DNA from 3 places in the Stenotrophomonas maltophilia group sp. vghtpe118 genome. Region 1 is predicted to be linked to each of the others. Evidence: predicted binding sites of a transcription regulator. Region 1 holds the regulator's gene; each other region holds the start of a gene.
What was found. The regulator HrcA, encoded in region 1, represses chaperone genes, less so after heat shock. The targets are predictions, from matches to a motif close to TTNGCACTCNNNNNNNNNGAGTGCNAA.
Positions count from the first base shown of each region.

Region 2: rpoH (RNA polymerase sigma factor RpoH) is a predicted target of HrcA. The motif match lies at 1,592-1,618, and genes of this name have one in related genera.
Region 3: ACUDTM_RS10495 (co-chaperone GroES) is a predicted target of HrcA. The motif match lies at 3,305-3,331, and genes of this name have one in related genera.

Region 1 covers NZ_CP199672.1:185,323-195,568, forward strand. The annotation lists gene ACUDTM_RS01035 (LysR family transcriptional regulator) at 1-556, shown strand, start outside; gene recN (DNA repair protein RecN) at 682-2,343, opposite strand; gene hrcA (heat-inducible transcriptional repressor HrcA) at 2,459-3,523, shown strand; gene grpE (nucleotide exchange factor GrpE) at 3,587-4,102, shown strand; gene dnaK (molecular chaperone DnaK) at 4,284-6,206, shown strand; gene dnaJ (molecular chaperone DnaJ) at 6,361-7,485, shown strand; gene ACUDTM_RS01065 (AraC family transcriptional regulator) at 7,608-8,405, opposite strand; gene ACUDTM_RS01070 (MFS transporter) at 8,478-9,677, shown strand; gene pdxY (pyridoxal kinase) at 10,240-10,246, shown strand, end outside.
Region 2 covers NZ_CP199672.1:2,328,140-2,338,385, forward strand. The annotation lists gene ACUDTM_RS10680 (hypothetical protein) at 239-559, opposite strand; gene rpoH (RNA polymerase sigma factor RpoH) at 705-1,580, opposite strand; gene ung (uracil-DNA glycosylase) at 1,859-2,572, opposite strand; gene ACUDTM_RS10695 (response regulator) at 2,569-3,411, opposite strand; gene ftsX (permease-like cell division protein FtsX) at 3,419-4,366, opposite strand; gene ftsE (cell division ATP-binding protein FtsE) at 4,370-5,056, opposite strand; gene rhlB (ATP-dependent RNA helicase RhlB) at 5,226-6,950, opposite strand; gene trxA (thioredoxin) at 7,460-7,789, shown strand; gene rho (transcription termination factor Rho) at 8,018-9,766, shown strand; gene ACUDTM_RS10725 (sensor domain-containing diguanylate cyclase) at 9,976-10,246, shown strand, end outside.
Region 3 covers NZ_CP199672.1:2,288,194-2,298,439, forward strand. The annotation lists gene ACUDTM_RS10480 (serine hydrolase domain-containing protein) at 1-419, shown strand, start outside; gene ACUDTM_RS10485 (DUF6445 family protein) at 491-1,102, opposite strand; gene groL (chaperonin GroEL) at 1,240-2,889, opposite strand; gene ACUDTM_RS10495 (co-chaperone GroES) at 2,971-3,258, opposite strand; gene ACUDTM_RS10500 (endonuclease) at 3,570-5,360, shown strand; gene cutA (divalent-cation tolerance protein CutA) at 5,429-5,767, shown strand; gene ACUDTM_RS10510 (protein-disulfide reductase DsbD family protein) at 5,764-8,145, shown strand; gene ACUDTM_RS10515 (TlpA family protein disulfide reductase) at 8,142-8,705, shown strand; gene ACUDTM_RS10520 (PepSY domain-containing protein) at 9,423-10,246, shown strand, end outside.

The sequences.
Region 1 (10,246 bases):
TAACCCGCAGGTGGGCGTGGACCTGACCCTCAACGACGAGGTGATCGACCTGCTTGAGCAGCGCACCGACGTGGCAGTGCGGGCCGGGCCGCTGAAGAGCTCCAGTCTGGTGGCGCGACGGCTGGGCGCGACGCGGATGATGATCGTGGCTGCACCGGCCTACGCGCAGCGGCACGGGCTGCCACGCACTGCCGAGGAACTGCAGTCGCACAACCGGCTGGACATCGGCCACGCGCGTGCGATGCAGGGGTGGCCGTTGCTGCAGGAGGGGCGCGAGCGGATGCTGCTGCCCAGTGGCAATGCCCGCGCCAGCAACGGCGATGCGCTGCGCCAGCTGGTGCTGGGCGGGCTGGGCATGGCGCGGCTGGCGGCATTCCAGGTGCAGGAGGACATTGCTGCCGGGCGCTTGCTGCCGGTGCTGGAAGAGGCCAATCCCGGTGACCTGGAAGAGGTGCACGCGGTGTTCCTGGGGCAGGGCGGTTACCTGCCGCTGCGGGTACGCGCGTTCCTCGATTTCCTGGTGGAGAACGTGGATCTGGCGCGGCCACGGGGGTAATGCCGGCCGCTGGCCGGCAACCTCACGATCATCGTCCACCGGTGTTGGGTTGCCGGCCAGCGGCCGGCACTACCGTGCGGGTGGGTTGTAGATCCACGCCATGCGTGGATAACCGTGAACAGGCCTCAGGCCTGCAGCAGCTTGCGGGCGGCGGCGCGCGCTTCCTTGCTCACTTCCACGCCGCCGAGCATGCGCGCCAGCTCTTCCTCGCGCGCCTTGTTGTCCAGCTTTTCCACTGCGCTCTGGGTCATGCCTTCCACCGGGGCCTTGCTGACCCGGTAATGGGCGTGGCCCTTGGAAGCGACCTGCGGCAGGTGGGTCACGCACAGTACCTGGCGCTTCTCGCCGAGCGCGCGCAGCTTCTGGCCGACGATGTCAGCCACCGCGCCGCCGATGCCGGAGTCGACCTCGTCAAACACCATGGTCGGCACCGCATCCAGGTCCAGCGCGGCCACTTCGATGGCCAGCGAGATACGTGACAGTTCACCGCCCGAGGCCACCTTGCGCAGGGCGCGCGGCGGCTGGCCGGCGTTGGCCGCCACCAGGAACTCGACGCGCTCGGCACCCTGCGGGTCGGGCTTGCCGCTGTCCTGTGGCTCCAGTTCGATCAGGAACTGGCCGCCGCCCATGCCGAGCTCGGCGATGATGCCGGTGGTGGTGGCCGACAGTTCGGCAGCGGCGCTGCGGCGGCTGGCGGTCAGCACTTCAGCCTGTACGCGCCAGGCGGCGGCGGCCTTGTCGATCTCGCCGGCCAGGCGCTGCAGGCGCTCATCGGCACCGCGCAGTTGCTCCACTTCGGCATGCATGCGCTCACGTTGCGCGCCCAGCTCGTCCATCGGCACGCGGTGCTTGCGGGCCAGGTCGTGCAGGCGGCCGAGGCGGCGCTCGTTCTCCTCGAACTGTTCCGGGTCGGCGTCGAGGTCGTCGTGCACGCGATCAAGCAGCGACAGGGCTTCGTGCAGCTGGATCGAGGCGTTCTCGATCAGGCCGTCCACCTCGCCCAGGCGCGGGTCGTGCTCGACCAGCCGCGACAGCTCGTGGCGCACTTGCTGCAGCAGGTCCAGCGCGGAGCTGCCGTCTTCACCGTTGAGCTGGTTGCTGGCCGCCTGGCAGGCGCTCAGCAGGGCGCTGGCGTGGGCCTGGCGGCGGTGGCTGGCACCCAGTGCGGCGATCGACTCCGGTTCAAGGTCCTCGCGGTCCAGTTCGCGCAGCTGGTGCTCCAGGAAGCCGATCCGGTCACTGACGTCGCCCTGTTGCGACAACGCCAGCGATTCATCGACCAGTGCCTGCCAGGCCGCGGCGGCATGGCGCACCTGGCGGCGCTCGTTCTCGTTGCCGGCATAGGCATCCAGCAGGGCCAGCTGCGACGGGCGCGCCAGCAGCGCCTGCTGTTCATTTTGGCCGTGGATCTCCACCAGCAGCGAGGCCAGGTCGCCCAGCTGTGCCAGCGTCACCGGGCGGCCATTGATCCAGGCCCGCGAGCCGCCGTCGGCGCGGATTACGCGGCGCAGCTGGCATTGGTCCTCGTCGTCCAGCTCGTTGTCGGCCAGCCACTGGCGGGCGGCCTGCAGCTGCTCCAGCGCGAACTCGGCGGAAAGCTCGGCGCGTGCGGCGCCATGGCGGACCACGCCGCTGTCGGCGCGCAGGCCGGACAGGAAGCCCAGTGCGTCGACCATCAGCGACTTGCCGGCGCCAGTCTCGCCTGAAACCACGGTCATGCCTGGCCCGAACTCCAGTTCGGTGGCGCGGACGACGGCGAAATCCTTGATCGAAAGATGTCTGAGCATGGGTAAGGGGGTGTCAGCAGCCGCGCAACGCTAGCACGCGGGCGCGGGAGGTCCAATGACTTGCCAAGGCGATGCGCCGCCATTATCTAGTGTCCGTGTCTCACAGGTTGATTCCATGCACGGTTCTCCCGACCAGCTTGCCCCGCGTGCGCGCCACCTGCTGCGCACGCTGATCGCGCGATACATCCAGGACGGCGAGCCGGTCGGCTCGCAGACGCTGGCGCGCGTGGCCGGCCTGGAGGTCAGCCCGGCCACCATCCGCAACATCCTGGGCGACCTGGAGGATCTGGGCCTGCTGGCCTCGCCACATACCTCGGCCGGCCGCGTCCCGACCGCGCATGGCTACCGGGTGTTCGTCGACAGCCTGCTGCAGATGCAGCCGCCGGGCGAGGGCGAGCTGGCCCGGTTGCGCCAGGAACTGGCCGGCGGCGGCAGTACCCAGGCCCTGCTCGGCAGCGCCTCGGAGCTGCTGTCGGCGATGAGCCACTTCGTCGGCGTGGTCAGCGCCCCGCGGCGTGAGCAGTTCGCCTTCCGCCAGATCGATTTCGTGGCGCTGGACGGGCGCCGGGTGCTGGCGATCCTGGTATTTGCCGACAACGAGGTGCAGAACCGGGTGATCGAGACCCGGCAGGAGTTTGCGCCAGGCCAGCTGGAGCAGGTCGCCAATTACCTCAATGCGCATTTCGCCGGCCTGCCGATGGCCGAGATCCGTACCCGCCTGCTGCTGGAGCTGCGCGACGCCCGGTCCGAACTGGAGCAGTTGCTGGCCCACAGCATCGAACTGGCCGAGCAGGCCCTGCAGCCGGCGGCCGACGACATGCTGGTGGCCGGGCAGACCCGCTTGATGGGCGTGCAGGACCTGTCCGACCTGGAGCGCCTGCGCGAACTGTTCGAGCTGTTCTCCAGCAAGCGCGAAATCCTGCAGCTGCTGGAGCGGACCATCCAGGCGCCGGGGGTGCGCATCTTCATCGGCGAAGAGACCGGAATGATGCCGCTGCAGGGCGTCTCGCTGGTCACTGCCCCTTACACCGCCAATGGCCAGGTGCTGGGCGTGCTGGGCGTGATCGGTCCCAAGCGGATGGCCTACGACCGGGTGATCCCACTGGTCCAGGCCACCGCCGATGTGCTTGGCGCGGCCTTTTCGCCGGCCGGACGCACGCCGGGAACATCCGACGCTTGAAACGCAGCATCCCGCCCACACTAGGGTGGGTGGAGGCGGAGAGTGACCGCCAGGGACCCAGACATGAACCACGAACATCCAGATATCGAATCCCAGCAGAGTGCCGCCGATGCGGCTGCCACCGCCGGCGTCAACGACGAAGTCGAGCGCCTGCGCGCCGAAGTCGAGCAGGTCAAGGCCGATGCGCTGCGTGAGCGCGCCGACCTGGAAAACCAGCGCAAGCGTGTTGCCCGTGACATCGAGCAGGCCCGCAAGTTCGCCAACGAGAAGCTGCTGGGCGAGCTGTTGCCGGTGTTCGACAGCCTGGATGCCGGCCTGAAGGCCGCCGGCGACGACCCGCACCCGCTGCGCGAAGGCCTGGAGCTGACCTACAAGCAGCTGCTCAAGGTCGCTGCCGACAACGGCCTGGTCCTGCTGGACCCGATCGGCCAGCCGTTCAACCCGGAGCACCACCAGGCCATCAGCCAGGCGCCGACCCCGGGCGCTGCCCCGGGCAGCGTGGTGACCGTGTTCCAGAAGGGCTACCTGCTCAACGAGCGCCTGCTGCGGCCGGCGCTGGTGGTGGTGGCCGCCGACTGACCCTGCCGGGCCGGGCGGCGGGAATCACCTGCGACCCGGCCCGACGCTGAACGCGCCGCGCGACCGGAAACACAGCGTTCGGGAGGTGGCTTGAATGTTCCACGGGCCTCCCCCACATCGTATTCATCCACCGGCCGAACGGCCGGACTGACCCCAACAAGCATCCTCAGGAGTCTCCCCCATGGGCAAGATCATTGGTATCGACCTCGGCACCACCAACTCGTGCGTGGCGATCATGGACGGCGGCAAGGCCCGCGTCATCGAGAATTCGGAAGGCGATCGCACCACCCCGTCGATCGTCGCCTACACCAAGGACGGCGAAGTCCTGGTCGGTGCCTCGGCCAAGCGCCAGGCCGTGACCAACCCGAAGAACACCTTCTACGCGGTGAAGCGCCTGATCGGCCGCAAGTTCACCGATGGCGAGGTGCAGAAGGACATCGCCCACGTCCCGTACAGCATCCTGGCCCATGACAATGGCGATGCCTGGGTCGCCACCAGCGACGGCAAGAAGATGGCCCCGCAGGAAATCTCGGCCAAGGTGCTGGAGAAGATGAAGAAGACCGCCGAGGACTTCCTCGGTGAGAAGGTCACCGAAGCGGTCATTACCGTGCCGGCCTACTTCAACGACAGCCAGCGCCAGGCGACCAAGGACGCCGGTCGCATCGCCGGCCTGGACGTCAAGCGCATCATCAACGAGCCGACCGCGGCTGCGCTGGCCTACGGCCTGGACAAGGGCGACAACAAGGATCGCAAGATCGTGGTGTACGACCTGGGCGGCGGCACCTTCGACGTCTCGGTGATCGAGATCGCCAATGTCGACGGCGAGAAGCAGTTCGAAGTGCTGGCCACCAACGGCGACACCTTCCTGGGTGGCGAAGACTTCGACAACCGCGTCATCGAGTACCTGGTTGAAGAATTCAACAAGGACCAGGGCATCGACCTGCGCAAGGATCCGCTGGCCCTGCAGCGCCTGAAGGATGCTGCCGAGCGCGCCAAGATCGAGCTGTCCAGCGCCCAGCAGACCGAAGTGAACCTGCCGTACGTCACCGCTGACGCGTCGGGTCCGAAGCACCTGAACATCAAGCTGACCCGCGCCAAGCTGGAAGCACTGGTGGACGACCTGATCAAGAAGTCGATCGAGCCGTGCCGCGTCGCCCTGAACGATGCCGGCCTGCGTTCGAGCGACATCAGCGAAGTGATCCTGGTCGGCGGCCAGACCCGCATGCCGAAGGTGCAGCAGGCGGTGACCGAGTTCTTCGGCAAGGAACCGCGCAAGGACGTCAACCCGGACGAAGCCGTGGCACTGGGTGCGGCGATCCAGGGTGGCGTGCTGGGCGGCGACGTCAAGGACGTGCTGCTGCTGGACGTGACCCCACTGTCGCTGGGTATCGAAACCATGGGTGGCGTGTTCACCAAGATCATCGAGAAGAACACCACCATCCCGACCAAGGCCTCGCAGGTGTTCTCCACCGCCGAGGACAACCAGTCGGCCGTGACCGTGCACGTGCTGCAGGGTGAGCGCGAACAGGCCCGCTTCAACAAGTCGCTGGCCAAGTTCGACCTGTCCGGCATCGAGCCGGCCCCGCGTGGCCTGCCGCAGGTGGAAGTGTCCTTCGACATCGACGCCAACGGCATCCTGCACGTGTCGGCCAAGGACAAGAAGACCAACAAGGAACAGAAGGTCGAGATCAAGGCCGGTTCGGGCCTGTCCGAGGAAGAGATCGCGCGCATGGTCGCCGACGCGGAAGCCAACCGCGAGGAAGACAAGAAGTTCCAGGAACTGGTGCAGGCCCGCAACCAGGCCGACGCCCTGATCCACGGCACCCGCAGCGCCATCACCGAGCACGGCAGCAAGGTCGGCGGCGATGTCATCGGCAAGGTCGAGGCGGCGCTGGCCGACCTGGAAACCGCGATGAAGGGCGACGACAAGGCACAGATCGAAGCCAAGTCGAAGGCACTGGAAGAAGCTGGCCAGTCGCTGTTCGCCGCTGCTTCGGCCGACCAGGGCGGTGCCCCGGGTGCCGACGCCGGCAATGCCGGCAAGGCGCAGGATGACGTGGTCGACGCTGAGTTCACCGAAGTCAAGGACGACAAGAAGTCCTGATCCGGACCGACGCGGGACGCTGGCCACCAGCGTCCCGTTGTCGCATCAGGGTCCTGACCGCCCACCGGCGTGTCGGGGCGCCCGACGCAAGAGCGGACCTGGTTCCGCTCTTCCGCTTTGACGAATCCCGACTTTCCGGAACCCGATTCACGATATGAGCAAGCGCGATTACTACGAAGTGCTGGGCGTTGCCCGCACCGCCACCGACGACGAGCTGAAGAAGGCGTACCGTCGCTGCGCGATGAAGTTCCATCCGGACCGCAACCCGGGTGATGCGGCGGCCGAGGCCTCCTTCAAGGAGTGCAAGGAAGCCTACGAAGTGCTGTCCGACGGCAACAAGCGCCGCATGTACGACAGCCACGGCCACGCCGCGTTCGAGCACGGCATGGGCGGCGGCGGCCCGGGCGGCCCGGACATGAACGATATCTTCGGCGATATCTTCGGCAACATCTTTGGCGGTGGCGGCGGTGGTCCGCGCCAGGCCCGTCGCGGCGCCGACATCGGCTACGTGATGGAGCTGGATCTGGAAGAGGCCGTGCGCGGCGTCGAGCGCCGCATCGAGATTCCGACCCTGGCCGAGTGCGGCGACTGCGATGGCAGTGGCTCCGAGGACGGCAAGGTCGAGACCTGCAACGTGTGCCATGGCCGCGGCCAGGTGCGCATCCAGCGCGGCATCTTCGCCATGCAGCAGGCCTGCCACAACTGCGGCGGCCGTGGCCAGATCATCGCCAAGCCCTGCAAGACCTGCCACGGCAACGGCCGCGTCGAGGAAGACAAGGTGCTGTCGGTGAAGGTGCCGGCGGGCGTCGATACCGGTGACCGCATCCGCCTGCAGGGCGAGGGTGAAGCCGGGCCGGCCGGTACGCCGCCGGGCGACCTGTACGTGGAAGTGCGCGTGCGCGAGCATGCGATCTTCCAGCGCGATGGCGACGACCTGCACTGCGAAGTGCCGATCCGCATCTCGCAGGCGGCACTGGGTGACACCGTGCGCGTGGCTACCCTCGGCGGCGAAGCGGAGATCCGCATTCCGGCCGAGACCCAGACCGGCAAGCTGTTCCGCCTGCGCGGCAAGGGTGTGCGTTCGGTGCGCAGCCGCAGCGAAGGCGACCTGTATTGCCGCGTGGTGGTGGAGACTCCGGTCAACCTCACCACCGAACAGCGCAAGCTGCTGGAGCAGTTCGAAGCCACCTTCGTCGGCGAGGAAGCGCGCAAGCATTCGCCGAAGTCGGCCACCTTCATCGACGGCGTGAAGGGCTTCTGGGACCGGATGACGTCCTGAGTTTTTCAACCGAAGCGTTAAGCGGAAGCGCCGGGCCATGCCCGGCGTTCTCGTTTGCGATCTGCGATGGTTTCCGCCGGGCATGCGCCGCGATGGTGGATCCACGCCATGCGTGGACGGCGTTACCGGAAAAACGCCGCAGGTGTCTGCCCCAGCTGGCGCTTGAACATGCTGGTGAACGCGCTGGGGCTGTCGTAGCCCGTCGCCAGCGCGACATCGATGACCTTGTCACCGACCGCCAGCCGTTCCATCGCGGCCAGCAGCCGTGCCTGCTGCCGCCACTGGCCGAAGGTCATGCCCAGCTCGGTGGCGAAGCGCCGCTGGATGGTTTTCACGTCCACCTCCAGCGCCTGTGCCCAGTCCTGCAGTGTGGCGTCGTCGCCGGGGTGCTTCTGCAGGTGTTGGCAGATCCGCAGCAGGCGCGGGTCGCTTGGCGCAGGCAGGTGCAGAGGCAGCACGTCCATGCGATGCAGTTCGTCCAGCAGAAGGCGCACCACGCGGCCATCGCGGCTGTCCTCGATGTGCTCGCCCTTGACCAGCGTGGCGGCCTGCAGCAGCTCGCGCAGCAGGGGCGACACCTGCACCGCGAACGGCTCGGTCGGCAGGTGCGGGGCAAACGGCGGGTCGATGTACAGGCTGCGCATGTGCACGGCGGCGATGCAGTCCACCGCGTGCACCATGCCGGCCGGCATCCAGATCGCGCGGTTCGATGGCACCACCCAGCGCCCGACTTCCGACCGCACCACCATCAGGCCGGAGATGGCGTAGACCAGCTGGTGGCGCTGATGCTTGTGACCAGGGATGTGGGTACCTACGGGGTACTGGGTGACCCGATAGGTGACCGGGCGATGCAGTGGAACCTCCCGCCAGGGCGCGGCCGGATCGACGTCACTGGCTATGTCCTTTTTGCGATAGGGCATGACCTGAACGCGGCAGAAGGGAGGGAAGGGCAACCGTAGCATGCGGGGCTCGCCCCCAACCTGACTGCGTCCATGTCCACCCTGGCTTCTCCCGCAACGACCTCACGCCCGGCGGCCCCCGGCGTGCTGGCCGCCATTTCCACCTCGCACGTCGTCAACGACATGATGCAGTCGCTGATCCTGGCCATCTATCCGGTGATCAAGGGTGGCTTCAGTCTCAGCTTCACCCAGATCGGCCTGATCACGTTGACCTATCAGCTCACTGCGTCGATCTTCCAGCCGTTGATCGGTGTAGCCACCGACCGCCGCCCGGCACCGTATTCGCTACCGATCGGCATGGCCTCGACCTTGTGCGGCATGCTGCTGCTCGGCTTCGCGCCGAACTACGCGATGGTGCTGCTGGCAGCGGCAATGGTCGGCATCGGCTCGGCGATCTTCCATCCGGAGGCCTCGCGCATCGCGCGGCTCGCCTCGGGCGGCCGTCATGGCTTCGCGCAGTCGGTGTTCCAGGTGGGGGGCAATTTCGGTACCGCGTTGGGCCCCCTGATTGCGGCGGCAGTGATCGTGCCGTACGGCCAGCATGCCGCGTCGTGGTTCGCAGGCGCGGCCCTGATCGGCATCGCGCTGCTGACCTATGTCGGCCGCTGGTACGCGCTGCATCTGGGCACGCCGCGCCCAGCCAGTACCGCCTCGATGGCGCCGCGCCATCCACCACGCACGGTGGCCAAGGTGCTGGCGATCCTGCTGGTGCTGATCTTCAGCAAGTACTTCTACATGGCCAGCATCGGCAGCTACTTCACCTTCTACCTGATCCACCATTTCGGCATCCCGGTGGCGCAGGCGCAGCTGCACCTGTTCGCGTTCCTGGTGGCGTCCGCCGCTGGCGGCTTCCTCGGCGGCCCGTTGGGTGACCGGATCGGCCGCAAGCCGATCATCTGGACCTCGATCCTCGGCGTGGCGCCGTTTGCGTTGATGCTGCCGCATGCCGATCTGCTGTGGACCACGGTGCTCGCGGTACTGATCGGCTTCGTGCTGTCCTCGGCATTCTCGGCCATCGTGGTGTACGCGCAGGAGATGATGCCGCACCGCATCGGCATGGTGTCCGGCCTGTTCTTCGGTTTCGCGTTCGGTATGGGCGGGCTGGGTGCCGCCGTGCTCGGCCTGTTGGCGGACAGGACCAGCATCGAGTACGTCTACCAGCTGACCGCGTTCCTGCCGTTGCTGGGCATCGTGGCGGCGTGGCTGCCGCCGTCGCGGCCTGCTGCTCGCTGAGGGGGTTGGGTTGCAGGGCTTGCAGCCCTGCACCCGCAGAGGCAACGGCAACAGCCGAAGCGCGCTATCCGTGGATTGGCGGGGTGGGTCCGGTTGCGGGGGACGCCGTGAATACGTCCCTGCAGGCTCGGTCGCGCCATCCATGGCGCTCACGCCCCCGCAACCGGACCCACCCCGCCTTCGACAGTTTCCTGCGATTTGTCGGAACGGTGTACTGCTCTGGTAGGTGTCGACCTTGGTCGACACGGTAGACCCATGCCATGCGTGGATGAATTCATTTGATATCTGACAGATGTGTCTACCAAGGTCGACACCCACCAACAGCCGCAGTTACCAACAGCCGCGTGAACCTGTCGAAGGCGGGGCGGTGTCGGAGTGCGGGGTGTCAGCCGCATGGATGCGGCTGCCAAGCCTACAGGGACGTACTTGCGGCGTCCCCGCATTCCGACACCGCCCCGCTACCCCACGGATAGCTCGCTTTTGCCGTTGCCGTTACTTGCAGCTTCGGCATGTGCAGGGCTGCAAGCCCTGCCGAAAACCCCCTTGGGCGTAGAATGCGACCATGAGCG
Region 2 (10,246 bases), 2.1 Mb from region 1:
CCTGGCGTCAGGATTGATCCACGCCATGCGTGGATGTGCTCCAAAAACAAAAAGACCCGGCATCACTGCCGGGCCTTTCTTCATTCCAACGCCTTCCTGCTTATGCGGTGAAACGAGTACCACCGCACCGACATCGGCTGGCGCGCGATCACACGCGAAGCGTGAATGCAGATCAGGCATCCACGCGTGGCGTGGATCTACTGGCCGAACGGAACGACCCGGCACAGCCGGGTCGTTGTCACCGGATGCGAAATGCGGTGCGCAGCGTTACGGCGTCACTGATATCACCGTCTTCCAGGCAGACCACAGACGCGCCGTCCAGCGCGTCCTGCAGGCGTGCATGCAGATACGGGGAGCCGGTCTGGATCTGCAACCACAGCGAGCAGTCACCTTCGTACGTCAGCCCCACATCGTAGTCCGCGCCATTATGCAGCGCTCGATCCTTCAACCAGAGATCCGGCCCCTGACGCCCTACGCAGCTGGCGTCCTCAGCCAGTACGTCCATGACGCGCTTCGCTGCTGAGGTGTGATCGAACACCAGTCTGTACTCGTAACTCATCGTGGACTCCTTGTACGGGCTGCGCCGCTGACAGGCCACCGCCTTTGACGTCCGACCGCAGTGTGTAGCAGAGCGGGGGCATCCGCGCAGACAAGAAAGGCCCGGCACTGCTGCCGGGCCTTTCACAATTGCGACGCCTTCCCGCTTACGCGGTGAACAGCGCCTTCATCTTCTTCAGCGCGTTCGCCTCGACCTGGCGGATGCGCTCAGCCGACACACCGTACTCGTCGGCCAGTTCCTGCAGCGTCACCTTGCTGTCGGCATCCAGCCAGCGACGACGGATGATGTCGCGCGAACGCGCATCCAGTTCGGCCAGGCCTTCGCGCAGCAGCTGCATCTGGTTGTCTTCGCTGTCCTCGCGCTCGTAGGCCATCGACGGGTCTTCGTCATCGGCAACCAGGAACGCAGCCGGCGACGGCGGGGCGTGCTCGTTGTCCTCGTCGGTCGGCGCATCGAAACCGATATCGCGACCGGACAGGCGCGACTCCATTTCCATGACCTCGCGCTCGGACACGTTCAGGTCCTTGGCCACCGCGCTCACTTCCGCCGCGTTCATCCAGCCCAGGCGCGTCTTCGACTTGCGCAGGTTGAAGAACAGCTTGCGCTGCGCCTTGGTGGTGGCGACCTTCACGATGCGCCAGTTCTTCAGGATGAACTCGTGCATTTCGGCACGGATCCAGTGCACGGCGAAGGAGACCAGGCGCACGCCCATGTCCGGGTCGAAGCGCTTGACCGCCTTCATCAGGCCGATGTTGCCTTCCTGGATCAGGTCGCCCAGCGCGAGGCCGTAGCCGTTGTAGCCGCGGGCCACGTGCACCACGAAGCGCAGGTGCGAATGCACCAGCTCGCGGGCGGCGTCCAGATCGTTGCCGTCGCGGAAGCGACGGGCCAGGTCCTGTTCGTCATCGACCGACAGCACCGGGATCTGGTGCACGGCACCGATGTAGGCGTCCAGCGAACCGAGCGCACTGGGAATCGGGAGATTGTTTGCCACAAGGGCAGTAGAGGTGTTCTGGCTCATAGGCACCCATCTTAGCAGTCCGGGATTTGGACTGCTAAAGGAGGAAAAAGTTCCAGCATCCTATTGATGCAACACTGGTCCCAAACAGAGCCCTACCGTAGCGCGATTTGATGACAGTGGCGAGCATGCTTTTCGGGATTCACAATCCCTTGGAATTCAAGCAATTACCTGGCAGAAACCTGCCGATTTCAGTCAAGCGGAGCTGAACGGGCCGTTCTGAAGGCCCATTCAGGCCCGGAGACGTTGCCCGATGTTCAGGCCCAGCAGCCCGCCGGTGCTCAGAGCGCCGAACGCGGCGGCAGCGACCAGTCGATCGGGGCCTGGCCGCGGCGCTGCAGGTACTCGTTGGCCATCGAGAAATGCCGGCAGCCGAGGAAGCCACGATGGGCCGACAGCGGCGACGGGTGCGGCGACTTCAGCACGCGATGGCGACGGGTGTCGATGACCTTGCCCTTCTGCTGCGCATAGGCGCCCCACAGCAGGAACACCAGGCCTTCGCGTTCGCGGTTGAGCACGTCCACCACGTGATCGGTGAAGCCCTCCCAGCCACGCCCCTGGTGGGCACCAGCCTTGCCCTCTTCCACCGTCAGCACGGCATTGAGCAGCAGCACCCCACGTTGCGCCCACGGAATCAGGCAGCCGTGGTCCGGGCGCGGGATGCCGAGATCGCTCTCGATCTCCTTGTAGATGTTCAGCAGCGACGGCGGCACCGGCACGCCCGGCGGCACCGAGAAACTCAGGCCATGCGCCTGGCCGCGGCCGTGGTACGGGTCCTGCCCGAGGATCACCACCTTCACCTGCTCGAACGGCGTGGCGTCGAACGCGGCGAAGATCTGCGGGCCGGGCGGGAACACCGCCGCGCCACTGGCCTTGCGCTGGCGCAGGAAGCTGGACAGCTCGCGCATCTGCGGCTGCAGCAGGTAATCGCCGACATGCTGCTTCCAGCTCGGTTCCAGCTGGATCGTCGGGGTGTCGGCTACTTCATCCATCATCGGATCAGGGGTCCATCGTTCAATCGGGCCAGGCGCAGCTGGAACAACACCTTGGTGACCAGCAGCCGCTCTTCGATCGGCTTGAGCACCAGGTCATTGGCACCGGACTGCAGCAGCCCGGTCTGGTTGTGCGGGTTGCCATCACCGGTCATCACCAGCACCGGCAGGCGGCGCTTGCCGTAACCGAAGTCCACGCGCACGCGCTGCACCACGTCGCGCCCGCTCAGTTCGCCCTTCAGGGTGACATCGGTCAGCACCAGGTCGATGCGGTGGCGGCTGCGGCCCAGCGACTCGGCAGTGAGCAGGGTGAATGCCTCTTCGGCGCTGACCACGTGCAGTACGTTCAACTGCTGGCGCTCGAGCATGCGCTTGGTGGCCTCGGCCACCACGCGGCTGTCTTCGATATAGAGGATGGTGGCGCCGGGGATGGTCTGCGGCTGCACATAGCCACGGATGAAGGTCGCCAGTGCCTCATGGCCCAGCGCCTTGTCGAAATAGTCGGTGACGTACTCGGTGAAGCGTCGCTGCTCCAGGTGCTGCTGGGCATCGCCGGACACAACGATCACCGGCACATAGGCCTGGCCGGCGGCTTCGCGCACCATCCGCGCCAGCGCCAGGCCGTCGCCATCGCGCAGGGTCAGCGAGGTCGTCACCAGGTCCACCGGGCCCTGCGCCAGCGCCTGCTGCGCATCCTCGATGCTGTCGCAGCCGATCACCTCCACGCCCGGCAGGTCACGCTGCAGGACATCGGCGATCAGTTTGCGGACCAGCTTCGAACCATCGACCACCATCACCCGCGTCGCGGGCCCTTCAAGGTGCTTCAGCGCTTGCGGTTGCATGCCGGTCTCAGGTGTCGGTCGGACGGGTCTGGCGGAGGAAGTGGCCGGTCACCAGCCAGGCGCCCAGCCAGCCCAGCAGCAGCGTGCCGACCAGGACCAGGCCGCCGTGCAGCAGGTCCAGGCCATGCAGCACGAACGGGCTGCCGTAGCTGCGCGAGAGTTCGGCCAGCGGCACGCGCAGGGCGGCACCGGCGGCGCCGATCAGGGCCAGCGCTACCGCGCCGGCGCCCAGCCCGTACCACGCGCCCAGGTACAGGAACGGGCGGCGGATGAAGCCATCGCTCGCGCCGAGCAGCTGCAGCACGCCGATCTCTTCGCGACGGGCCTGGATGTCAAGGCGCACGGTGTTGCCGACCACCAGCGCGGCGCCCACGCCGAGCAGCACCGACAGCACCTGCACCAGACGTGCACCGAACGCCAGCCAGGCGTCCAGGCGCTGGCGCCACAGCGCATCGTGCTGCACCAGATCGGCCTCGGGCAGGCTTTCCAGCGCGCGCGCCAGGCGTGCGTCGTCCTTGCCCTGGCCCGGGGTGATCACCAGCAGCGAGGGCAACGGATTGTCGTTGAGCGCATCGATCGCCTCACCGAGGCCGGCATCACGCAGTTCCTGCAGGCCCTGCTCGGGTGTGCGCACATTCACTTCGGCCACGTCATCGCGGTCGCGCAGCTGGCCGGCCAGGCGAAGCGCACCGGGACCATCGATGTTGCCCTTCAGGAACACGTTGATGTCGCGCGACTGCTGCACGCTGCCGGCGAACTGCTTGAGGTTGTCCAGCGCGATCGACAGCCCCAGCGGCAACGCCAGGGCCAGCGCCATGACCATCACGGTCAGCAGGGTCGCCCACGGCTTGCGGCAGGCGCGGCCCAGGCTGAACACCACGCTGTGCACGTGGTGCTGGAACCAGACGCCCACGCGCGACGGGGCGGCGGCTTCGCTGTTTTCGTTCTTCGCCATCGGTTACTCCGCCAGGTCCTGCGGCGAGATGTCATCCACCAGCCGGCCGTGGTCGAGGATCAATACGCGCTTGCGCATGCGGCGCAGCAGCGGCAGGTCGTGGCTGACCACCAGCACGCTGGTGCCGCGCGAGGGCAGCTCGGCGAACAGGGCCATGATCTCCGCTGCCAGGGTCGGGTCGAGATTGCCGGTCGGCTCATCGGCCACCAGCAGCTTGGGCTCGCCGACGATGGCGCGGGCGATGCCGACGCGCTGCTGCTCGCCGGCCGACAGCTGCGAGGGCAGTGCCTTCTCACGATGGCCCAGGCCCATGCGCTCGAGCACTGAACGCACGCGCTTGTTGATGTCGCCACGGCGGGTACCACGCAGGATCAGCGGCAGCGCCACGTTCTCGGCAATCGAGCGGTCCATCAGCAGGCGGTGGTCCTGGTAGACCGCCCCCACCGCGCGTCGGTGGCGCGGCACGTCGCCGCCGCGCACCTTCAGCAGGTTGCGCTCGTCGAACACCACCGCGCCACGGCTGGGCCGCTCGTCCAGGTGGATCAACTTGAGCAGCGTACTTTTACCCGCACCGGAATGGCCGGTGACGAACAGCATCTCGCCCGGCGCGACCTCGAAGCTGACATCGGTCAGTGCCTCGTGGCCACCGGCGTACTGTTTGCTGACATTGTCGAAGCGCAGGACACTCATGCCCCGATTATGCAGGACCGGCGCGACGGCGTGGAGATGGTGGGGCGATTGGTGGTAGCCGCAGGAGCAGCCGAGCGTAGGCTCGGCTCTACAGGGCGGCATGGGGGCTGTAGAGCCGAGCCCATGCTCGGCTCAGTGCGGACTGAGGACCGCACGCACCATCGGCGGCTTAGTTGCCCGACAGCATCCGCCGGATCTTGCGGCCGATGCGGGTCAGGAACGAATCGCCGGTATCGGCGGCGGTACGCACCGGCTTGGCCACCACCTGCACCGGGGTCACCGGGCTCGCGCCGTTGCCGGCGTTGGCCTGCACGCCCTCGGCACCCTCGACCGGACGGCCATGGCGACGACGACGGCGCTTGCGCGGCTTGTGTTCACCATCCACGGCACCTTCCGGTGCGCCTTCGGCGCGCGGCGGGCGCGGCGGACGCGGGGCCTGGGCAGCGGCGCCTTCAGCACCGGCGACCGGGGCCGCAGCCCCCTGCTCGCCTTCCACGCGCGGCTTGCGCGGGCCGCGCGAACGGCGTTCGCCGCTGCGCTCGCCGTCACGGCCACCACGACCACCACCACTGCCGGAACGACCGCCACTGCGGCCACCGCCCCGACGCTCTTCCTCGGCGGCGCGGGCTTCGCGCGCTTCACGGAAGATCTGGCCGACGCTTTCGTTGTCCTCGCCTTCCTCGCCTGCAGCCGGGGCCGGGCGTTCCGGGCGCGGCAGCGGGGTCAGCAGTTCCTTGGTGACCGGCTCGGAGGGAATCTTCTGCTCGATGTAGGCCTCGATGTCCGGCAGCCCCATCGCGTAGCGTTCGCAGGCGAAGCTGATCGCATCACCTTCTTCACCCAGGCGCGCGGTACGGCCGATGCGGTGCACGTAGTCTTCGGCATCGAACGGCAGGTCGTAGTTGTAGACGTACTTGATGCCGTCGATGTGCAGGCCGCGCGCGGCGACGTCGGTGGCCACCAGGATTTCCAGCTGGCCCTTCTGGAAGCGGTTGAGCAGGCTCTCGCGCTTCTTCTGCGGCACGTCGCCGGACAGCACGCCGACACGGTAGCCGGCCTTTTCCAGCGAGCGGGCAACGCGCTCGACGAACACCTTGGTGTTGACGAACACCATGGTCCGCGCGCCTTCGCTGCGCGACAGCAGGCCCAGCAGCAGCGGGATCTTCTCGTCGTCGGCCGGGAAGTAGATGCGCTGGCGCACGCGGGCAGCGGTGATGGTCTCGGCTTCGACCACCAGCTTCTGCGGCTCGTTCATGTGCTCGTAGGCCAGCTCCAGCACGCGATGGCTGAGGGTGGCGCTGAACAGCAGGGTCTGGCGGATGGTGCGTTCCGGCATGCGGCGCAGCAGGAAGCGGATGTCCTTGATGAAGCCCAGGTCGAACATGCGGTCGGCTTCGTCCAGCACGCAGATCTCGCAGGCATGCAGCGAAACCACCTTGTGCTGCTTGACGTAGTCGATCAGGCGGCCCGGGGTGGCGATGATCACGTCCACGCCCTGCTGCAGCAGCTCGCGCTGCTTGTCGTAATCCACGCCACCGTAAACCAGCGCGAAACGCAGGCCCAGGTCGGAACCGAACTTCACCGCATCCTTGTGGATCTGGATGGCCAGTTCGCGGGTCGGGGCGAGGATCAGGGCGCGGGGGTCTTCCGGCTTGCGGTCGGCCAGCGCCGGACGGGTCAGCAGGCGGTTCACGACAGCGACCAGGAAGGCCAGGGTCTTGCCGGTACCGGTCTGGGCCTGGCCGGCAACATCACCACCGGGCAGCGCGACCGGCAGGGTCAGCGCCTGGATCGGGGTGCAGCGGGTGAATCCGGCTCCTTCAAGGCCGGCCTGCAGGGCCGGGTGCAGCTCGAAGGAGGAGAAGGTCAAATCGGTCAGCGGTTTGTCGCTCATGAGTCCGTCTTGGTATGGCCGCCGGCCCTTGGGGCGGCTGGCACTTCAGCGTCTAGGGGAACCGTCGCAAACTGCGGCCCCTGCGGCGGGTTGGCAGGCCGGGACCCCTCGGTCCGTGCGCCGCACAATGTCCCAGTTTAACGCACTCGGGCAGGCAAACCGGAATGCGACGTCTCATGGCATCCAGAGACGTCACCTTCACCCAGCCACACCGGACTTGAACGGCCTGCACGGGGGCGCTGGTGTCGCCCACTGCCAGCCCCATCTTCAGGAAGACAGTGAAATCCGACACATACCGGCCATCGAAGCGATCACGATACGCTGGGTTCCAGACGGCGCCTGTCCCTGCCCCGCGATAGGGGTACACTGCCGGCCGTGAGCGTCCAGGCATCCCGCCGAACGCACCGCGGCAGTGCGCCGCGAGGCAACGACGAGGGTCGCGCCACCGGGCAAGGCCCAGTTCACCCACCTCCGGCATCGCCGGGTGCAATCCAAGACGAGAAACCAAGATGAGCGACAAGGTTGTACATGTCGGCGACGCCGACTTTGATAGCGCAGTGCTGAATTCCAAGGAACCGGTGCTGGTCGATTTCTGGGCCGAGTGGTGTGGCCCCTGCAAGATGATCGCCCCGGCGCTGGACGAGCTGGCCGATGCCTACCAGGGCCGCGCCAAGATCGCCAAGGTCAACGTTGACCACAACCGTGCGCTGGCCGCGAAGTACCACGTGCGTTCGATTCCGTACCTGGTCGTGTTCAAGGATGGCGAGAAGGTCGGCGAGCAGATCGGTGCGGTGGGCAAGGCCCAGCTGGCCGGCCTGCTGGACAAGGCCTTGGCCTGATCCTGCCGGTCTCCGGCAGCCGCCGAGCGCGGCTGCCGGCGGGCGCACCACGCCCATGATGAATGCTGTTCCCGGCGACCCTTGCATGGCGCCGCAGGCCGATGATAGTGTCGGCATATCCGGCCGCGTTCGCGTGCCGCACCCTCTGGACGCAGTTTCTTCCAGACCCATTCCCAACGTTCGCCGCCCCAGCCGGGCGCTCGCACCGTCAAGCGAGGAATAACGCTCTTGTCCGATAACACTTCCGAAACCGGCAGCGCTGATGCGCCCGCCGAAAAGCGCGTGCGCAAGCCCCGCGTGAGCAAGGCCGCCGCCCCGGCAGCCGCAGAAACCAGCGCCGCTCCGGCGCAGCCGACCCTGCCGCTGGCCGCCGCGCCCGAAGCACCGGCGCCGGCCGCAGCACCTGCGCCGAGCGCGCCCGCCGCCGAGGCCCCTGCCAGCAGTGGCGGTGGCGAGGGTGGCGAGGGCCGCGAATCCGGCCAGCCGCGGCAGCAGAATCACCAGGGGGGTGGCCAGAACCAGGGCCAGAACCCGTACAACCAGAACGGCCAGCAGGGCCAGGGGCAAGGTCAGGGCAACCGCCGCGACCGCTTCCGCAACCGCCGCGACCGTGACCGCAACAACCGCTTCCGCGACGATGGCATGTCCAATGACGGCGGCGAACAGCAGCCGTTCGTGCCGCGCCCGCACGCCAACGTGCCCGAGGGCTTCCCGGTGTACTCGCTGAGCGACCTCAAGCGCATGCCGGCACAGAAGCTGCTGGAAATCGCCGAGCAGCTGCAGATCTCCGAAGGCGTGGCCCGTGCCCGCAAGCAGGACGTGATCTTCGCCCTGCTGAAGGTGCTGACCCGCCACGGTGACGGCGTCGCCGCCGATGGTGTGCTGGAAATCCTGCCGGATGGCTTCGGTTTCCTGCGCGCGGCCGAAGCCAGCTACCTGGCCGGCCCTGACGACACCTACATCTCGCCCAGCCAGATCCGCCGCTTCAACCTGCGCACCGGCGACCACATCTCCGGCCGCATCCGCTTCCCGAAGGACGGCGAGCGCTACTTCGCGCTGAACATCGTCGACACCATCAACGGCGAGCCGATCGAAGCGTCGAAGAACAAGGTGCTGTTCGAGAACCTGACCGCACTGTTCCCGCGCCGCCGCTTCACCCTTGAGCGTGGCAACGGTTCGTCGGAAGACATCACCGGCCGCATCCTCGACCTGATGGCGCCGCAGGGCAAGGGCCAGCGCTCGCTCATCGTGTCGCAGCCCAAGGCCGGCAAGACGATGATGATGCAGCAGGTCGCCACCGCCATCACCACCAACCATCCGGACGTGCACCTGATCGTGCTGCTGATCGACGAGCGCCCGGAAGAAGTGACCGAAATGCAGCGCACCGTGCGCGGCGAGGTCATCAGCTCGACCTTCGACGAGCCGGCCGCGCGCCACGTGCAGGTGGCCGAAATGGTCATCGAGCGCGCCAAGCGCCTGGTCGAGCACAAGAAGGATGTGGTGATCCTGCTCGACTCGATCACCCGCCTGGCCCGCGCCTACAACAACGTGGTGCCGAGCTCGGGCAAGGTGCTGACCGGTGGTGTGGACGCCAACGCCCTGCACCGCCCGAAGCGCTTCTTCGGTGCCGCGCGCAACGTGGAAGAAGGCGGCAGCCTGACCATCATCGCCACCGCGCTGGTCGACACCGGCTCGAAGATGGACGAGGTGATCTACGAAGAGTTCAAGGGCACCGGCAACAGCGAAGTGCACCTGAGCCGTCGTATCGCTGAAAAGCGCGTGTTCCCGGCCATCGACATCAACCGTTCCGGTACCCGCCGCGAAGACCTGCTGATCGAACCGGAACTGCTGCAGAAGATCTGGATCCTGCGCAAGCTGCTGCATCCGATGGATGAAATGGCCGCGATGGAATTCCTGCTCGACAAGATGAAGAACACCAAGTCCAACGACGAGTTCTTCGGTTCGATGAAGCGCTGATCCGCGCCATTGCATCGAAAAGAACCTGCCGCCCGCTGCGGCAGGTTTTTTTTTGCCTGCAGGGCGACCTGCTTCACTTTGCCGCCGCTGACTTTTGGCGATAATTCGCCCCATACCCTGCCCGGCCCCAAGGGCGTGGCCACCGATTCCCGCTGTCGCCCCTTCCGGAGAACCGGTCGGGTCCAGCCTCCTGCCGGATCCGTCGACGCATGCGAACGCTGTCCCCCCGCCTCAACCTGGGCAAGCTGATCCTCGCCCTGGCCCTGCTCAGCGCCATCATTGCCCTGGCCAATACCCTGCTGGCCAGTTACCGCGTGCAGCGCGACCAGCTGGTCGGCAACACGCTGGAGGCCAACCGCGTCTATGCCACCAAGCTGGCCGAGACCACCCAGAACTTCCTGCTGGCCGCGCAGCAGGAGCTGGCCTACGCCGCCACCCGGCTCGGCCAGAATGATCTCGATCCGGCACAGGCCCAGGATG
Region 3 (10,246 bases), 2.1 Mb from region 1:
CGATGGATACCACCATCGCCGACATGGCGCGCTTCGCCGCCGGCTATGTCCGCGGCGATGGGCTGTCGCCTGCAATGCGCAGGGAACTGGTGCGGCCGCAGCTGCCGATCACCACCGCCAGCCAGTTCCCCACGCTGCAGCCGGAGCTGCCCGTGGCGCAGCAACGCAAGGATCTTGCCGCGGGCCTGGGCGTGGTGACGTTCCGCGGCCCGCAGGGCGCAGGTTTCTACAAGGGCGGCCACGACGATGCGGTCGGCAACACGCTGGTGTGCATCGAACGGCACAAACGCTGCGTGGTGATTCTGGGCAACGATGTACGGGCGGAAGCTGCGTTCCCGGCACTGGTGGCATTCGTACTGGGCGATACCGGCGTGCCGTGGCAGTGGGAGTATGGTGCGGCGAAGGCATTCGTCGAATGAGGGTGCGATGACGCCTGCATGGCGAACGCGGCTGGGAGAGGAGCATCCACGCCAAGCGTGGATGGCACTCTTCAACGCGCCTGCTCGAAGAACATCAGGTATACCAGCCGGCCATTCTCCGGTCGATCACCGAACGCTGGCCCGGCGGTGTGCCAGAACCAGGGCCGCAGCAGCACCAGCCGGTTGAAGCGCATCGGAATGCGCATGGTCATTTCCCACTGGCTGTCGTCGTTGCTGTCGCGCTCGATGATGTCGCGATGCATGTCGCCGCCGTTGGCGTAGCCCAATGCGGCCAGCTCCGCCGCGTCCAGGGCCATGCGCTCGGTGCCGGTACGGCGATGGCGGAAGAACTCGGTGCCGCCCTCGCAGTGCTCCGGTGCACTCAGGTAGAGAATGCCCGACCAGTGCGAGTGGTCGGCGTGTACCTTGGCGCGGCCGATGTCGCCGGCGAGGGTAAGGCGGAACTTGCCGTGCGACTGCAGCGGGTTGACCGGCCGCAGCGGTTCGTTGACCAGTCGCGAGACCGCACCGGACAGTCCCTCCAACTCCAGCCGCTGCTGTGAATTGCGGCCGGGGAATGCGCCCTCCTGGACGGGATAGTCCAGGCCCAGTGCCGCCTGGCGCAACCCCTGCGCATCGGCGGGAGAAAGGAAGTCGTCAACGACGATGAACGAGGTAGGCATGGTTACCGAGCGTAGCGATGCACTGCGGCGACGGCAACCGGGCAACGAAAAACCCCGCCTTGCGGCGGGGTTCTTCTTTACATCACATCGGGAAGGCGTGCCGACCGAGGCCGGCAACGACCGCCGGAGGCGTGGACTTAGAAGTCCATGCCGCCCATGCCGCCCATGCCACCCATGCCACCAGCGCCGCCCATGGCCGGCTCGTCCTTCTTCGGAGCTTCGGCAACCATGGCTTCGGTGGTGATCATCAGGCCGGCGATCGAGGCCGCGTTCTGCAGGGCCGAACGGGTCACCTTGGTCGGGTCCAGGATGCCGAACTGCAGCATGTCGCCGAACTCGCCGGTGGCCGCGTTGTAGCCGAAGCTGCCGGTGCCTTCCTTGACCTTGTTGATGATGACCGACGGCTCGTCGCCAGCGTTGGCCACGATCTCGCGCAGCGGGGCTTCCATCGCACGCAGGGCAATCTGGATGCCGTGGTTCTGGTCTTCGTTGGCACCCTTCAGGCCGGCCAGCGCGGTGATCGCGCGGACCAGGGCAACGCCGCCGCCCGGGACCACGCCTTCTTCAACGGCTGCACGGGTGGCGTGCAGGGCGTCGTCGACGCGATCCTTCTTTTCCTTCATTTCGATTTCGGTCGAGGCGCCGACCTTGATCACCGCAACGCCGCCGGCCAGCTTGGCCACGCGTTCCTGCAGCTTCTCGCGATCGTAATCCGAGGAGGTGTCCTGGATCTGGGTCTTGATCTGCGCCACGCGTGCATCAACGTTGGCCTTGTCGCCGACGCCGTCGATGATGGTGGTGTTCTCCTTGGAGACCTGCACCTTCTTGGCGCGGCCCAGGTCCTTGATGGTGGCCTTTTCCAGCGACAGGCCGACTTCTTCGGAGATCACGGTGCCGCCGGTCAGCACGGCCATGTCTTCCAGCATCGCCTTGCGACGGTCGCCGAAGCCCGGGGCCTTGACGGCCACGACCTTGACGATGCCACGGATGGTGTTGACCACCAGGGTCGCCAGCGCTTCGCCTTCAACTTCCTCGGCCACGATCAGCAGCGGCTTGCCGGCCTTGGCGACGCCTTCCAGCACCGGCAGCAGGTCACGGACGTTGGAGATCTTCTTGTCGTGCAGCAGGATGAACGGGTCATCCAGGTCAGCGGTCTGCGACTGCTGGTTGTTGATGAAGTACGGCGACAGGTAGCCGCGGTCGAACTGCATGCCCTTGACCACGTCCAGCTCGTTGTCCAGGCCCGAGCCTTCTTCAACGGTGATGACGCCTTCCTTGCCGACTTCCTTCATCGCGTCAGCGATGATCTGGCCGATCGACTCATCCGAGTTGGCCGAGATGGTACCGACCTGGGCAATCGCCTTGTCGTCGGCGGTCGGCTTGGAGATGTTCTTCAGCTCGGCGACGGCAGCCGAAACGGCCTTGTCGATACCGCGCTTGAGGTCCATCGGATTCATGCCGGCGGCAACGGCCTTGGCGCCTTCGCGGATCAGGGCCTGGGCCAGCACGGTGGCGGTGGTGGTGCCGTCGCCGGCATCGTCGTTGGTGCGCGACGCGACTTCCTTCACCATCTGCGCGCCCATGTTCTCGAACTTGTCAGCCAGTTCGATTTCCTTGGCGACGGAGACGCCGTCCTTGGTGATGGTCGGGGCGCCGAAGCTCTTTTCCAGCACGACGTTGCGGCCCTTCGGGCCCAGGGTGGCCTTGACGGCATTGGCGAGAACATTGACGCCGCGCACCATGCGCGAACGGGCGTCTTCACCGAAACGAATATCCTTGGCAGCCATTGCATTTACCTCATTGGTAGCGCCGGACGATGCCCGGCGGCTGGGAGTTTGGGATCAGGTTGAAACAGGTCGCGCCGGGGCTCAGCCGATGACGGCGAGCACGTCGTCTTCGCGCAGGACCTTGTATTCGACGCCTTCGCTCTTGTACGAGCTGCCGGCGTACTGGCCGTAGATGACCTTGTCGCCGACCTTCAGCGACGGCGCGCGCACGTTGCCGTTGTCCAGCGGCTTGCCGGGGCCGACGGCCACGACCTCACCCTTGGTGGACTTTTCCTTGGCCGAGTCGGGGATGACGATGCCACCGGCGGAGATTTCGTCGGCTTCGATCGGCTTGACCACAACGCGGTCGTGCAGCGGCTTGATGCTCATAGGAGACCTCTTAAGTGATTGATTGGTCTAAAAAAGTCCGGCGATGTTAGCACTCACCCCAGGCGAGTGCCAGAACCGCACGTGAAGAAACCCGACAACGTCGGGAGCAGGGCAGAGATGGAGCCCTGCCGCCCCCTTTCAAGGGCGGAATGAAAAAATTTTTTCGCCCGCACGCCTCGGCCAGGGCGTCGGTCCAGATCAATTTCGGTGACAAGCGTCGCACTGTCAGATATCTGACGTTCATTTACGACAAAGTGTCACTGGATCGGCCTTAGGCTCGGTCAGGCATTCCCAATCACAAGGAGTAGTCGATGCGATTGCTGTCCCCGCTTGCCGCCGCCTGCCTGCTGGCGCTGGCCGCTGCGCCGGTCCAGGCCGAGGTCTTCATCAATGAACTGCACTACGACGACAGCACCGCCGCCGGTGACGTCGGCGAAGCGATCGAGGTCGTAGCCACTGCCGGTGAGGACCTGTCCGGCTACCGCCTGTACCTCTACAACGGCAGCAACCCGTCGGCCGCCACCGTCTACGCCAACAATCCGGTCCCGGCCGGCACCGCCGCCGGCTGCGGCAGCGCCACCATCGCCGTGGTCAACTATCCGACCAACGGCCTCCAGAATGGTCCGAACGACGGCATCGCCCTGGTCGATGCCAGCGGCAAGGTGGTCCAGTTCCTCAGCTACGAGGGCGCCATCACCGCCTCCGGTGGCCCTGCCGCGGGCATGACCAGCCAGAACATCCCGGTGGCCGAAAGCAACAGCACCGCGCCGGGCACCTCGCTGCAGCTGACCGGCAGCGGCAGCCAGTACGCCCACTTCACCTGGGCCGAATCGGCCGGCCAGACGTTCGGCAGCTGCAACAACGGCCAGACCTTCAGCGGCGGCGGCACGCCAGGCCCCAACACGCCGCCGTCAGTCTCCACCACCACCCCGGCGCAGGGCAGCAGCACCTTCCCGGCTGCCGCCGACCTGGAAGTGGTGTTCAGCGAGACGGTGAACCTGGCCAGTGGCGCCTTCGCCCTGAGCTGCGGCACCTCCGGCACCGTGCCGCTGACCTTCCCGGCCAGCGGCCGCAGCGTGAAGCTGTCCACCAACACCGCGCTGGTGGCCGGTGAAGCCTGCCGCTTCGACATCCGCGCTGCGCGCATCACCGACCTGCAGGGCGCGCATCCGGCCGCCGACAGCCGCATCGCCTTCACCGTGGCCAGCACCGGCGGCAATCCGGACCCAGGCAACCCGGGCGTGCCGGCCGGCTACTACTCCAGGGTCAACACCAGCAGCCCCAGCCAGCTGCGCTGCTCGCTGCACGCCACCATCAAGGGCCATACCGCCTACCCGTACAGCGGCTCGGGCACCAGCACCTGGACCATCCTGGAAATCGCCGACGAGGATCCGAACAATCCGAACCGCATCCTCGATGCCTACCGCAACCGCAGCTACGCCAAGGTCAGTGATCGTGCGGGCACCGGCAGCGGCCTGACCTACAACCGCGAGCACACTTGGCCGAACTCGCTGGGCTTTGCCACCACCACCGGTGACAAGGGCCTGCCCTACGCGCCGTACACCGACACCCACATGCTGTACCTGACCGACGCGCAGTGGAACGCCGACCGTGGCAACAAGCCGTTCGCCAAGTGCGATGCCAGCTGCGGCGAGCGTGCCACCGAAGCCAACAATGGGCAGGGCGGCGGCAGCGGTGGCTACCCGGGCAATTCCAACTGGGTGCGCACGCCGGACGGCAACACCGGCACCTTCGAGGTGTGGGGCAAGCGCAAGGGCGACATGGCGCGTGCGGTGATGTACATGGCGATCCGCTATGAGGGCGGCAAGGATGCGGCCACCGGCCAGTCCGAGCCGGACCTGGAGCTGACCGACGACCGCAGCAAGATCGTCAAGACCAGCAGTTCGCCGGCCTACATGGGCCTGCTGTCGACGCTGATCGACTGGCACCTGTCCGATCCGCCGGATGATGCCGAGCGTGCCCGCAATGACGTGGTCTACAGCTTCCAGGGCAATCGCAACCCGTTCATCGACCACCCCGAGTGGGCGACCCCGGCCCTGTTCACCTCGGCCAAGCCAGCCACCTGCCAGCTGGCCAACTGACCGCGCAACGCAGCGGTCCACTGCCGCCGCCGGGCCCTGACCCGGCGGCGGCCCTATACTCGGCGGTCATGCCGATCGTCGATCCCGTCCTGCTGCTGTTGACCACCTGCCCGGACCGGGCCAGTGCAGAGCGCATTGCGCACGCGCTGGTCGGCGAGCGCCTGGCCGCGTGCGTGACCCGCCTTGATGGCGCGCAGTCCACCTACCGCTGGCAGGGCGAGGTGACCACCGATGCCGAGCTGCAGCTGCTGGTAAAGACCACCGCGAGCCGCATCGATGACGCAATCGCCCGGATCGTCGAACTGCATCCGTATGAACTCCCGGAGTGCATCGCGGTCGAAACCCGGGCCGGCCTGCCGGCGTATCTGGACTGGATCCGGGCACAGACCCGGGAGGACACTGATTGAAGACTCTGTTTGCGCGTGGCGCTGCCTTGTGCGCCCTGTTGTGGCTCTCGCTGCCCGCCTTGGCCCTGGATGAGAAGGACCTGCTGCCGGTGGACCAGGCGTTCGCGCTGACCGCCACGGCCCCCGAACGGGGCCAGGTGCAACTGCAGTTCAAGATCGCACCGGGCTACTACCTGTATCGCCACCGCACCAGCGTCAAGGCGGATCCGGCATTCAATGCCGGCACGCTGCAGATGCCCAAGGGTGACAGGCACCACGATGATTTCTTCGGCGAGGTCGAAACCTATCGGGAGCGCCTGCAGGCCACCCTGCCCGGCACGCCGACGGACGCCGCCGGCACCATCAGCCTGGAAGTCCGCTACCAGGGCTGCGCCGATGCCGGCGTCTGCTACCCGCCGCAGAAGCGCGTGGTGCAGGTCACCCTGCCGGGTGCCGGTGCGGCGGCCGCGGTGCCTGCCGCGCGTACCGGTGCCGCCAGTCCGTTCAACAACCCGCTGGCCGGTGCCGGCAACAGCGGTGGCCTGCGCCTGCCGGGCGCGGCCAACAACAGCCAGGCGCTGCCGCTGCCGTCGGAACAGGCGTTCGGCTTCGATGCCATCGCCAGCGACGGCAACACCCTGCTGCTGCGCTTCAGCCCGGCACCCGGCTACTACCTGTACCGCGACCGCACTTCGCTGAAGCTGGAAGGCAGCGCCGGCGTGCTCGCCGACAAGCCGCGCTGGCCGGCCGCGCAGTCGCATCGCGACGAGCACTTCGGCGATGTCTCGGTGTACTTCAACCAGGTGGAAGTGCCGCTGCCGCTGCGCCGCACTGTTACTGATGCGGTCGACAGCACCCTGGTGGTGACCTTCCAGGGCTGCCAGACCGATGGTATCTGCTACCCGCCGATGACCCGTCGGGTGAAGCTGTCGATTCCGGCCGGCAAGCTCACCGCCGGCACCGGCCAGGCGCCAGTGCGCGAGGAAGCCGTCAATGCGCTGCACGCTGCCGGTGCGCCGCGTGAATCCGCCAATGGCGTACCGCTGCGCCTGCTGCCGACCGTACCCAACGACGGCAACGCCACTCCCGCCGCCACGGGCGGCCAGGGCGCAGGCAACGCGTTCGCCACCGACGCGCGTGGTGACAATGCGCTTCGCACGCGTCCGCCGGCGACCACCCCGAACCCGGACCGTTCGTTCGTCTGGGTGCTGCTGCTGGCGCTGGCCGGTGGACTGGTGCTGAACCTGATGCCCTGCGTGCTGCCGATCCTGTCGCTGAAGGTGCTGAGCCTGGCGCAGAGCGGCGAAAGCCCGCAGCGCGCCCGCAGCCACGCGCTCTGGTACACGTTGGGCGTGCTGGTCGCGTTCGCCGTGATCGGCGCATTGATGGTCAGCCTGCGCGCGATCGGCAACGCCGTCGGCATCGGCTTCCAGTTGCAGCACCCGGGCGTGGTGGCGGCACTGGCCTACATCATGTTCGCGGTGGGCCTGAGCCTGTCCGGCGTGTTCACCCTCGGCGGCGGCATCGGCAACCTTGGCCAGTCGCTGGCCAGCCGCAGCGGCCCGGCCGGTGACTTCTTCACCGGTGCGCTGGCCTGCGTGGTCGGCAGTGCCTGCGTCGGCCCGTTCATGGGCGGTGCGATCGCCTACGCCTTCATTGCCCCGCCGCTGAAGGCGATGACCGTGTTCCTGTTCCTCGGCCTGGGCCTGGCGCTGCCGTTCCTGCTGATCGGCTTCGTGCCAGCGCTGGCACGCCGCCTGCCCAAGCCCGGCCCGTGGATGGAAACGCTCAAGCACGTGCTGGCCTTCCCGATGTACGCCACTGCGCTGTGGCTGCTGTGGGTGCTGGGCAAGCAGCGCGGCGTGGACGGCATGGCGCTGGTGCTGGGTGGCCTGCTGCTGTTCGCGTTCGGCCTGTGGCTGTTTGAACGCAACCGCTGGACCGGCTCGCGTGCGGGGACCCTGCTCGGCGTGCTGCTGGCGATCGGTGCACTGGTTCCGGCCTGGGGCGTGACCCAGCTGGCACCGCCGGCGAGGGCCGCACAGGCCGCCAGCGACAACGTGGTCGAGTATTCGCCGCAGCTGCTGGACCGCCTGCGCGCCGACAACCGCGTGGTGTTCGTCAACATGACCGCCGACTGGTGCGTGAGCTGCAAGGCCAACGAACGTGCGGTGCTGTCACGGCCGGAGTTCAAGGAACTGCTCAAGCGCACCAATGCGGTGTACATGCGCGGTGACTACACCAACGTCGACCCGCAGATCACCACGTTCCTGGAAGAGCACAAGGCGGTGGGCGTACCGCTGTACGTGGTGTACGGCCCCGGCGCGCCGCCGACCGTGCTGCCGACCCTGCTGACCCAGGCGGTGGTCGAGGAAGCGCTGCTGCGCACCGCACGATGAAGTGGCAACGGCCAGCGCTGCTGTGGACAGCGGTGCTGGCCGCCGGCCTCGGCCTGTGGGCCGGGCACCGCCTGGCCCCCGGCCCATCATCACCTGCCGTGCCAGCGACGGCTTCCAGGGCGACGGCCATGAAGCCCACGCTGCAGGTGGGCGATCAGTTGCCCGCGCTGACACTGCCGGACCTGGCGGGACAGCCATTGGTCCTGCGCGATCGCTTTGCCGGCCGGCCGCTGCTGATCAACGTCTGGGCCAGCTGGTGTGCGCCCTGCGTGGAAGAGATGCCCGAACTGGCGCGCTTCGCCGATGCCCAGGGCGACAACGGTGTGCAGGTGCTGGGTCTGGCGCTGGACACGACGGACGACGTGCGCGGTTTCCTGCAGCAGGTGCCGGTGGACTACCCGATCGTGATCGAGACACCGGGCCCGCGCGATGCCAGCGTGCAGCTCGGCAACGCGCAAGGCCTGCTGCCCTACAGCGTGTTGTTCGATGCGCAGGGGCGAATGGTAAAAGCGAAGCTGGGACCGTTCGCCCACGGCGAGATCGACAGCTGGGTGAAGTGAGGGTGTTTTTTGCAGGGCTTGCAGCCCTGCACCCGGCTCAGTGCAACGCCAACAGCCAAAGCGGGCATTCCGCGGGTTGGCGGGGCGATGTCGGAGTGGGGGGACGCTGCATGTACGTCCCCGTAAGCTTGGCAGCCGCTTGCTCGTGTGCGCTGTCCTGCGCACACGTCAAGACCGGGGTTGGGCGTCCTGCCCAACCCGCCCGAGGCATGCCTCGGGCCCATGCGGCTGACACCCCGCACTCCGACACCGCCCCACCTCTGACAGATCTTCGCGGCTGTTGGTAGGTGTCGACCTTGGTCGACACATCTGTCAGATATCGATATTCAGAACGGAATCAGACCCCGTGCCGACCAACGGTCGGCACCCACCAAAGCAGAACGCCGTTCCGACAGATCGCAGGAAACTGTCGAAGGCGGGGTGGCTCCGGTTGAGGGGGTGTCCGCGGCATGGATGCCGTGACCAAGGCTACAGGGACGTACTTGCGCCGTCCCCCGCAACCGCCCCCCCCCGCCTCCTCACAGGAAACCCGCTGTTGCTTCGGCTGTTGCTTCTGAGGTTGCCGGCCAGCGGCCGGCACTACCGCGGGTGCCGGGTGCCGCCCGGCCGGTACCTCCAGCTTGACCGCAGCCGGGGCGCCACGGAGAATTACGCGACTAATTCTCATTTGCTGTTGCGCAGGATGCGGGCGGCAGCCTCCCGGGCCCCTCTCCTTCGATGTTCAAGAACGTCCTGTTCCAACTGCATTGGCTGCTGGGCATTACCGCCGGTGCCGTCCTGGCCGTGATGGGCCTCAGCGGCGCCGTGCTGTCCTTCGAGGACGAGCTGCTGCGCGCCGCCAATCCCGGCTTTGCCGAGATCGCCGAGCACCATGCCGACGGACAGCATCCCCTTGCACTCAGTGAACTGGTGCCGCTGCTCCAGGCCGGCAGCGAACGCCCCCTGCAACGCCTGCGTATCGATGCCACCGGACAGCGGCCGTCGGTCGCGCGCTTTGCCGGCGGCAAGGACCACTGGGTGTACTTCGACCCGTACAGCGGTGAGCGCTTCAGCGCCCTGCGCGGCCAGGCGTTCTTCGACTTCGTCGAGGACCTGCATCGCCACCTTGCCGCGGGCGAACGCGGCAAGTGGATCACCGGCAGCTGTGCCATCGCCCTGCTGTTCTTCACCCTGTCCGGCCTCTACCTGCGCTGGCCACGACGCTGGTGGCACTGGCGCAGCTGGCTGGCAGTGGAGTGGAAACGCAGCGGGCGCGGCTTCCTGTGGAGCCTGCACTCGGTAGTCGGCACCTGGGTGCTGCTGATCTACCTGATGAGTGCGCTGACCGGCCTGTGGTGGTCGTTCGACGGGTATCGCAGTGCGGCCAGCACGCTGCTGGGCGTCCCACCGGCGGCCAAGCACCAGGTTGCCACCGATGCGTCGCTGGACCTGCACCGCATTGAAGCCACGCTGTACGCGCTGCCGGGCGTGCGCGCCGGCTTCATTGACCTGCGCCTGCCGGAGAAGCCCGGGCAGGCGCTGAACGTGCGGGTGATGGCCGG